3 regions of the Kribbella sp. NPDC050241 genome follow, and region 3 is predicted to be linked to each of the others. Evidence: riboswitches for the same ligand, from Rfam matches in the RefSeq annotation. Region 3 holds a riboswitch; each other region holds the start of a gene.
The links. A riboswitch is a leader RNA that binds a small molecule or an ion and turns the genes downstream of it on or off. The one in region 3 is predicted to bind ZMP and ZTP.
Positions count from the first base shown of each region.

Region 1 (2,240 bases), on a different contig from region 3:
GCCGCGCGTGGTCAGTGCCGGCGTACCGATCCGGACGCCTGAGGTGTACCAGGCGCCGTTCGGGTCGCGCGGTACGGCGTTCCGATTCGTCACGATCCCCGCGTCGAGCAGCGCCGACTCGGCCTGCCGCCCGGTGATCCCGTACGACGAGACGTCGAGCAGAGCCAGGTGGTTCTCGGTGCCATCGGTGACGAGCTTGACGCCACGCTTCATCAGGCCCTCCGCGAGCACGACCGCGTTGTCTGCGACGGCCTGCGCGTACTCCTGGAACGACGGCTGCCGGGCCTCCGCCAGCGCGACCGCCTTCGCCGCCATCGTCTGGCCGAGCGGACCACCCAGAACCATCGGGCAGCCGCGGTCGACGGCGTCGGCGTACTCCGGCTGGCACAGCACCATGCCGCCGCGCGGGCCGCGCAGCGACTTGTGCGTGGTCGTCGTGGTGACGTGCGCATGCGGGATCGGGTCGAAGTCGTCGGTGAAGACCTTGCCCGCGACCAGGCCGGCGAAGTGCGCCATGTCGACCATCAGCGTCGCGCCGACCTCGTCGGCGATCTCGCGCATCGTCGCGAAGTTCACCTTCCGCGGGTACGCCGAGTAGCCGGCGATCAGGATCAGCGGCTTGAACTCCCGCGCCTTGCGGGCGACCTCGTCGTAGTCGAGCAGCCCGGTCTCCGGATCGGTGCCGTAGGAGCTCTGGTGGAACATCTTGCCGGAGATGTTCGGCCGGAAGCCGTGGGTCAGGTGACCGCCGGCGTCCAGCGACATACCGAGCATCTTCTGGTCACCGAACGCCCGGCGGAGCTTGGACCAGTCCTCCTCGGACAGGTCGTTGACGTGCTTCGCGCCCGCCTCGGCCAGCGCCGGGGACTCGATCCGCTGGGCCAGGATCGCCCAGAAGGCGACCAGGTTCGCGTCGATGCCGGAGTGCGGCTGGACGTAGGCATGCGGGGCGTTGAACAGCGCCGTGGCGTGGTCGGCCGCGGCCTGCTCGACGGTGTCGATGTTCTGGCAGCCCGCGTAGAAACGGTGCCCGATGGTGCCCTCGGCGTACTTGTCCGAGAGCCAGTTGCCCATCGTCAGCAAGGTGGCGGGGGAGGCGTAGTTCTCGCTCGCGATCAGCTTCAGCGAGGAACGCTGGTCGGCCAGTTCGGCCTTGATCGCGCCGGCGACGGTGGGTTCCACCGCGGCGATCACCTGGAGCGCGTTGTTGTACGCGGCCGACGCGGCGGCGGCGTCGAAGGGTTGAGTCATCGTTGTCTCTCCTGCGGTTGCAGTGGGTCGTGGGCACCCAGGCGCACGGTGCCGACAGTCTTCGCTCCCCGGTGGTTCTCCACCTCAGCGCGCCAGTCGCGACGCGGCCACCCTATCGTGCTGCCGCGGCTCAGAGTCAGAGGCTGCGGTCGGTGATCAGGCCGAACGGCGTGGTCCGCGGGAGGGTGCCGAAGACGCCGCCCCAGTCGTTCGCCAGTCGGGACGCGACGAAGGCGTCCGCGACCGCGGGTGTGGAGTGCCGGACGAGCAGGGACGCCTGAAGGCAGAGCGCCATCCGCGCCGCCAACCGGCGGGCGCCCGCCTCGGCGCCCTCGACGTCAGCAAGCGCTTGCAGTACGTCGTTGACCGCGGTGTCCAGGCGTTCGTCCGCACCCCGCGCCGCGCCGACCTCCAGCAGCCAAGCCTCGAGCGACTCGGGCCGTCTGAGGGCTCGCAGTACGTCGAGTGCGTTCACGTTCCCCGACCCTTCCCAGATCGAGTTCAGCGGGGACTCCCGGAACAGCAGAGGCATCCCGGACTCCTCGACGAACCCGTTCCCGCCGAGACACTCCAGGGCCTCGGCGGCCATGAACGGCGTCCGCTTACTCACCCAGAACTTCGCCAGCGGCAGCCCGATCCGCCGGAACGCGGCCTCCTGCTCGTTGCCGTTGGTCGACGCATCAACCGCCGCCGCAAGCCGCATCGCGAGCGCTGTCGCAGCCTCACTCTCGAGCGCCAGGTCGGCCAGCACGTTCTGCATCGCGGGCTTGTCGGCGAGCAGATCACCGAACGCCGAACGATGGCGGGTGTGCCAGAGCGCCTCGACCAGCGCGCGCCGTTGGAGAGCGGCCGAGCCGAGGACGCAGTCCAGCCGGGTCGCGGCCACCATCTCGATGATCGTGCGGACCCCGGCGCCCTCGTCGCCGAGGCGGTAGCCGACCGTGCCGTGGAACTCGACCTCGCTGGACGCGTTCGACCGGTTCCCGAGC
Region 1 is NZ_JBITJE010000001.1:1,004,451-1,006,690, forward strand. It holds gene ACIBG5_RS04665 (glycine hydroxymethyltransferase) at 1-1,251, opposite strand, end outside; ZMP/ZTP riboswitch at 1,280-1,361, opposite strand; gene ACIBG5_RS04670 (acyl-CoA dehydrogenase family protein) at 1,388-2,240, opposite strand, start outside.
Region 1: it holds a riboswitch for ZMP and ZTP, as region 3 does, so the genes downstream of both, ACIBG5_RS04665 (glycine hydroxymethyltransferase) here and folP (dihydropteroate synthase) in region 3, are expected to answer to the same signal.

Region 2 (2,240 bases), on a different contig from region 3:
GGTCGCACGCGGACCGGCTCGACCATCTGGACTACCTCGGCACGCACCGGATGAACACCTACGAGTACGCGCCCAAGGACGACCCGTACCACCGCGAGCAGTGGCGCGACCCGTACCCGGCCGACAAGCTGGCCGAGCGTGCGGTGCGGAACAAGGTCGACTTCACCTTCGCGCTGTCACCCGGCCTGTCGATCCGCTACACCGACGACAGCGACTTCCAGGCGCTGATCGCCAAGTTCGAGGCCCTGTACGCGCTGGGTGCGCGCGCGTTCAATGTGGCCCTGGACGACATCGAGTACGAGAAGTGGCACAGCGCCGAGGACGAGGAGAAGTACGGCGCCGGCGGTGGCGGAGCCGGGCGCGCACAGAGCGAGTTGCTGAACCGGATCCAGCGCGAGTGGGTCGCGACCAAGCCGGACCTCGCCCCCCTGCAGATGGTCCCGACCGAGTATTACAACGTCGACGAGACGCCGTACAAGCAGGCGCTGCGGGAGCAGCTGGACAGCGCGGTGGTCGTGCACTGGACCGGTATCGGCGTCGTACCGGAGACGATCACGAGCGCACAAGCGGCCGAGGCGAAGGCCGTGTTCGGGCACGACATCCTCATCTGGGACAACTACCCGGTCAACGACTACGCGGCCGCCCGGATCCTGCTCGCGGCGGAGGTCGACCCGGAGACGGTTGTTGAGAATGACCCTTTGCAGTCCGTTGCCGGCCTACAGCGGTCGCGAGCCTGGTCTGGCCGACCAGGTCGTCGGCGTGATCTCGAACCCGATGAACCAGGCCGGGGCCAGCAAGATCGCGCTCTACTCGTTCGCCGAGTTCGGCTGGAACCCGGCGACGTACGACGAGCAGGCCTCGTGGCACCGCGCGCTCGCCGAGCGGGCCGGGGGAGACGCCGAGACGATCGCTGCGCTGGAGGTCTTCGCCGACCTCACCACCTATGACGGCCGGCTGCACCTGGTGAACGCGCCGGTCCTCGCCGCGCAGACCGCCGCGTTCTGGAAGACCTGGAAGACGGGCGACCTGGCCGGGGCCATCGCGCAGCTCGAGCCGTACCTCGAGGCGATCGAGAACGCTCCGGCCCGGATCCGCGCCGGGGTGTCCGACCCGTCGTTCGCCGACGAGGCCGGAGCCTGGCTCGATGCGACCTTCCTCTGGGCGCAAGCACTCCGCGAGTCCCTCCGGCACCTCGAAGCAGTGGCCGAAGGCAACAGCTCGGACGCCGCCACGACCCGGGACCAGATCGACCACCTGGTCACCCAGGCCAAGACGATCCGCGACACCCGCCTGCCACACTCCAAGACCCATCCCCAACTCGGTGACCCTGTCATCGAGACCTTCCTGACCGAGGCGACGGAGGGTGGCCGGGTATCCTGAGCGGTGGACCGCGACTGGCGCTGAGGTGGACGACCACCGGGGAACGGTCCGCCGGAGGATCCGGCCGAGCCGCGCGCCTGGGCACTTGACCTGTTGTCGACGCCCAAGGGAGCGCGCGCTATGACTGCCACTTTGATGACCGGTACCGACGTTGCCGCCGAGATCGTGGCGAAGACGGCCGACCGGGCCCGTGCACTGCAGGAGCGGACCGGGGTCCAGCCGTGCCTGGCCACCGTGCTGGTCGGTGACGATCCCGCGTCGGCGACGTACGTGCGGATGAAGCAGAACCGGTCGAAGAAGGCCGGCATCGGGTCGCGGAGCGTGGTACTGCCCGCGGAGACGACGACCGAGGAGCTGGTCGCTGAGCTGACCAAGCTGTCCCAGGACGCGGCGGTGCACGGGATCCTGCTGCAGCACCCGGTGCCTGCGCAGATCGATGAGCGGGCCGCGTTCGAGGCGATCGACCCGGCCAAGGACGTCGACGGCGTGACCACGCGGTCGTTCGGTGCGATGGCGTTCGGTGAACCAGGCTTCCGGTCCGCGACGCCCGGCGGGATCATGCGCCTGCTCGAGGCGTACGACGTGCCGATCGCCGGGGCGCACGCGGTCGTGATCGGCCGCAGCCCGATTCTCGGCAAGCCGGCCGGGATGTTGCTGCTGGCATCGAACGCGACCGTCACCTACACGCACTCCCGAACCACCGACCTGCCCGCGATCGTCCGGACCGCGGACATCGTGGTGGCCGCGGTCGGCCGGCCGAACTTCGTCCAGGGCGACTGGCTCAAGCCCGGCGCGGTCGTCGTCGACGCCGGCTACAACGAGGGCAACGTCGGGGACGTCGACTTCGCCGCCGCGGCCGA
Region 2 is NZ_JBITJE010000001.1:1,589,604-1,591,843, reverse strand. It holds partial or broken gene ACIBG5_RS07520 (beta-N-acetylglucosaminidase domain-containing protein) at 1-608, shown strand, start outside; gene ACIBG5_RS07515 (beta-N-acetylglucosaminidase domain-containing protein) at 775-1,380, shown strand; ZMP/ZTP riboswitch at 1,381-1,470, shown strand; gene ACIBG5_RS07510 (bifunctional 5,10-methylenetetrahydrofolate dehydrogenase/5,10-methenyltetrahydrofolate cyclohydrolase) at 1,501-2,240, shown strand, end outside.
Region 2: it holds a riboswitch for ZMP and ZTP, as region 3 does, so the genes downstream of both, ACIBG5_RS07510 (bifunctional 5,10-methylenetetrahydrofolate dehydrogenase/5,10-methenyltetrahydrofolate cyclohydrolase) here and folP (dihydropteroate synthase) in region 3, are expected to answer to the same signal.

Region 3 (2,240 bases):
TCGTCCGGGGCCAGCGCGCCGCTCCCGGGGGCGATCGTGGAGGTGGACTCGTGGGCGCAGTCCTACACCTTCATCACCGACAAGGACGGCAACTACGCCTACTGGCTGGACCGTCGCAACAACCCGCTCACGCTGATCGCCGCGAAGGACGGCTACAAGCCCCAGACCCGAACCGCCCGGCTCCTCGCCGGTGAACCGATCACCGAGGACTTCGCCCTGAAGTCCATCAAGTAGCAGTGACGTAGTCGGAGCCGGCCCCACTCGGATCTTCCGGGTGGGGCCGGTCCCTTTTCACAACCGCGGGAAGACCTCCCCGAAGAACTCCCGGTCGCCCGCGAAGATCGGCTGCAACGCGAGGAACTGTGCGGGAGTGACCCAGCGGGTCTCGCCCACCTCTCGCGGATCCGCCGTCACCTCGCCGGGTGATGCCGCCGCGGTCCACCAGTGGAGCAGGTAGTCGCCTCCGGCGGTGGTCGACTCCCAGACCTTGGCGAGTGGGGTGACTGCCAGGCCGACCTCCTCCCGGACCTCGCGGACGAGGGCTTGCTGCTGGCTCTCGCCGGGTTCGAGGGTCCCGCTGAGAGGCGCCCAGTATCCGGGCATGCGCGCCTCCGGGCCCCGGCGGATGACGAGTACTCGGTCGGCTTGTCGCAGTACGGCGACTATCGCTTCGTGCTGAGGCATTCGGCGCCATTCGTCAGAGTGGTGTGGACGATGAGTGCGGTGGAGAGGGCGGCCGGGTCGTGGGTACGGATGTAGTCCGCGCCCTGGGTGGTGGCGTGGAGCTCGGCGGCGAGGGTGCCGGGGCCGATGTCGGACAGCGCCGTGTTCGTGAGCGTGCGCAGGAAGGACTTGCGGGACGGGGAGACGAGGACGGGGAGGTTGTAGCGGCTCTTGAGGCGGCTGAGGTTGGCCAGGACGGTGAGCGACGGTTCCGGAGTACTGCCCAGGAAGTAGCCGAGGCCGGGGTCCAGGATCAGGCGGTCGCGGGTGATGCCGGCTGACTCGAGGGCGGTGACGCGGGCGTCGAAGAATCGCTCGATGGCCGGCCAGATCGTCTGTGGCTCGGTACGAACCCTGGTGGCCGGACCGAGGTGCTGGACCGAGTGCATCACCACCAGCCGGCAGGTCAGGGCGGCCAGTTCGTCGTACCGATGTGGGTCCGGGAAGCCTTGGATGTCGTTCAGGTACGTCGCTCCGTGCTCGGCGGCGTACCGCTGCGTCGCCGGATGGTAGGAGTCGACGGCCAGCGGTAGGTCGCCCAGCGCATCCAGCACTGGAGCCAGCCGGGCGATCTCCTGCTCGGGCGTCACCTTGGCGGCATCCGGGTGGCTGGACGCCGGGCCGAGTTCGATGATGTCGGCGCCACCGGAGTGCAACCGGCGCGCATGGGCGATCGCGTTGTCCGCCGCAAGGTAGCGACCGTCGTCGGAGAACGAGTCCTCGGTGATGTTGACGATGCCGACCAGCAACGGTCGATTCATGACCCGATTCATGACCCGATTCATGACATGGCCTCCCGGTCGATCCAGAAGCCCAGGCGCTCGGCGTACGTCATCCAGACGAGATCGCTCCCCGGTGGTTCGCCCACCTCATGCGCCAGTCACGACCCGGCGCAAACGCTACCTCAGTTACGCCGTCGGGAGCAGGTGGAAGCCGACGCCGCGGACCGCGTGGATGGTGACGGTGGCGCCGAGGTTGGCGAGCTTCTGGCGGAGCCGCTTCACCACGGAGTGGATGTGCGAGCCGTGGCCAAGGTGCTCGTTGCCCCAGACGGCGTGGTGCAGGTGCTGGTACGTCCAGACCCGGCCGGGCTCCTCCACCAGGCAGTGCAGGAAGTCGTGCTCGAGCCGGGTCAGGGGAACCTCGCGGTCCTTCCACCGCACCACCCGGCGATCGACGTCCAGGTACAGCTCCTCCTCCAGCACCGGCTCGGGTTCAGGGGTGGGCACTGCCATGATCTGGGCATGCTGCTCGGCAATGGGCAGCACGGTCGGGGTCAGCACGACCGGTCCGGCCGACGACGTCACCCCGGTCAGCGCGAGGAACGTACGAGCCTGCTCGGCACTCGATACCAGCAACAACGCGTCCGCCCCACCCAGCAACCGTGCGAGCTGCACCCGCTCGGCCGTGGACGTGGCCACACCGATGATCAACGACGAATCCGACGGCCTCTCCATGCGCGCCCCTCCCCTGTCGACCCCGACCCGCACTAAGTACGGTTTACGGCGGGAAGTAAG
Region 3 is NZ_JBITJE010000005.1:366,494-368,733, reverse strand. It holds gene ACIBG5_RS25295 (S8 family serine peptidase) at 1-234, shown strand, start outside; gene ACIBG5_RS25290 (NUDIX hydrolase) at 292-684, opposite strand; gene folP (dihydropteroate synthase) at 663-1,484, opposite strand; ZMP/ZTP riboswitch at 1,528-1,617, opposite strand; gene ACIBG5_RS25280 (winged helix-turn-helix domain-containing protein) at 1,632-2,180, opposite strand.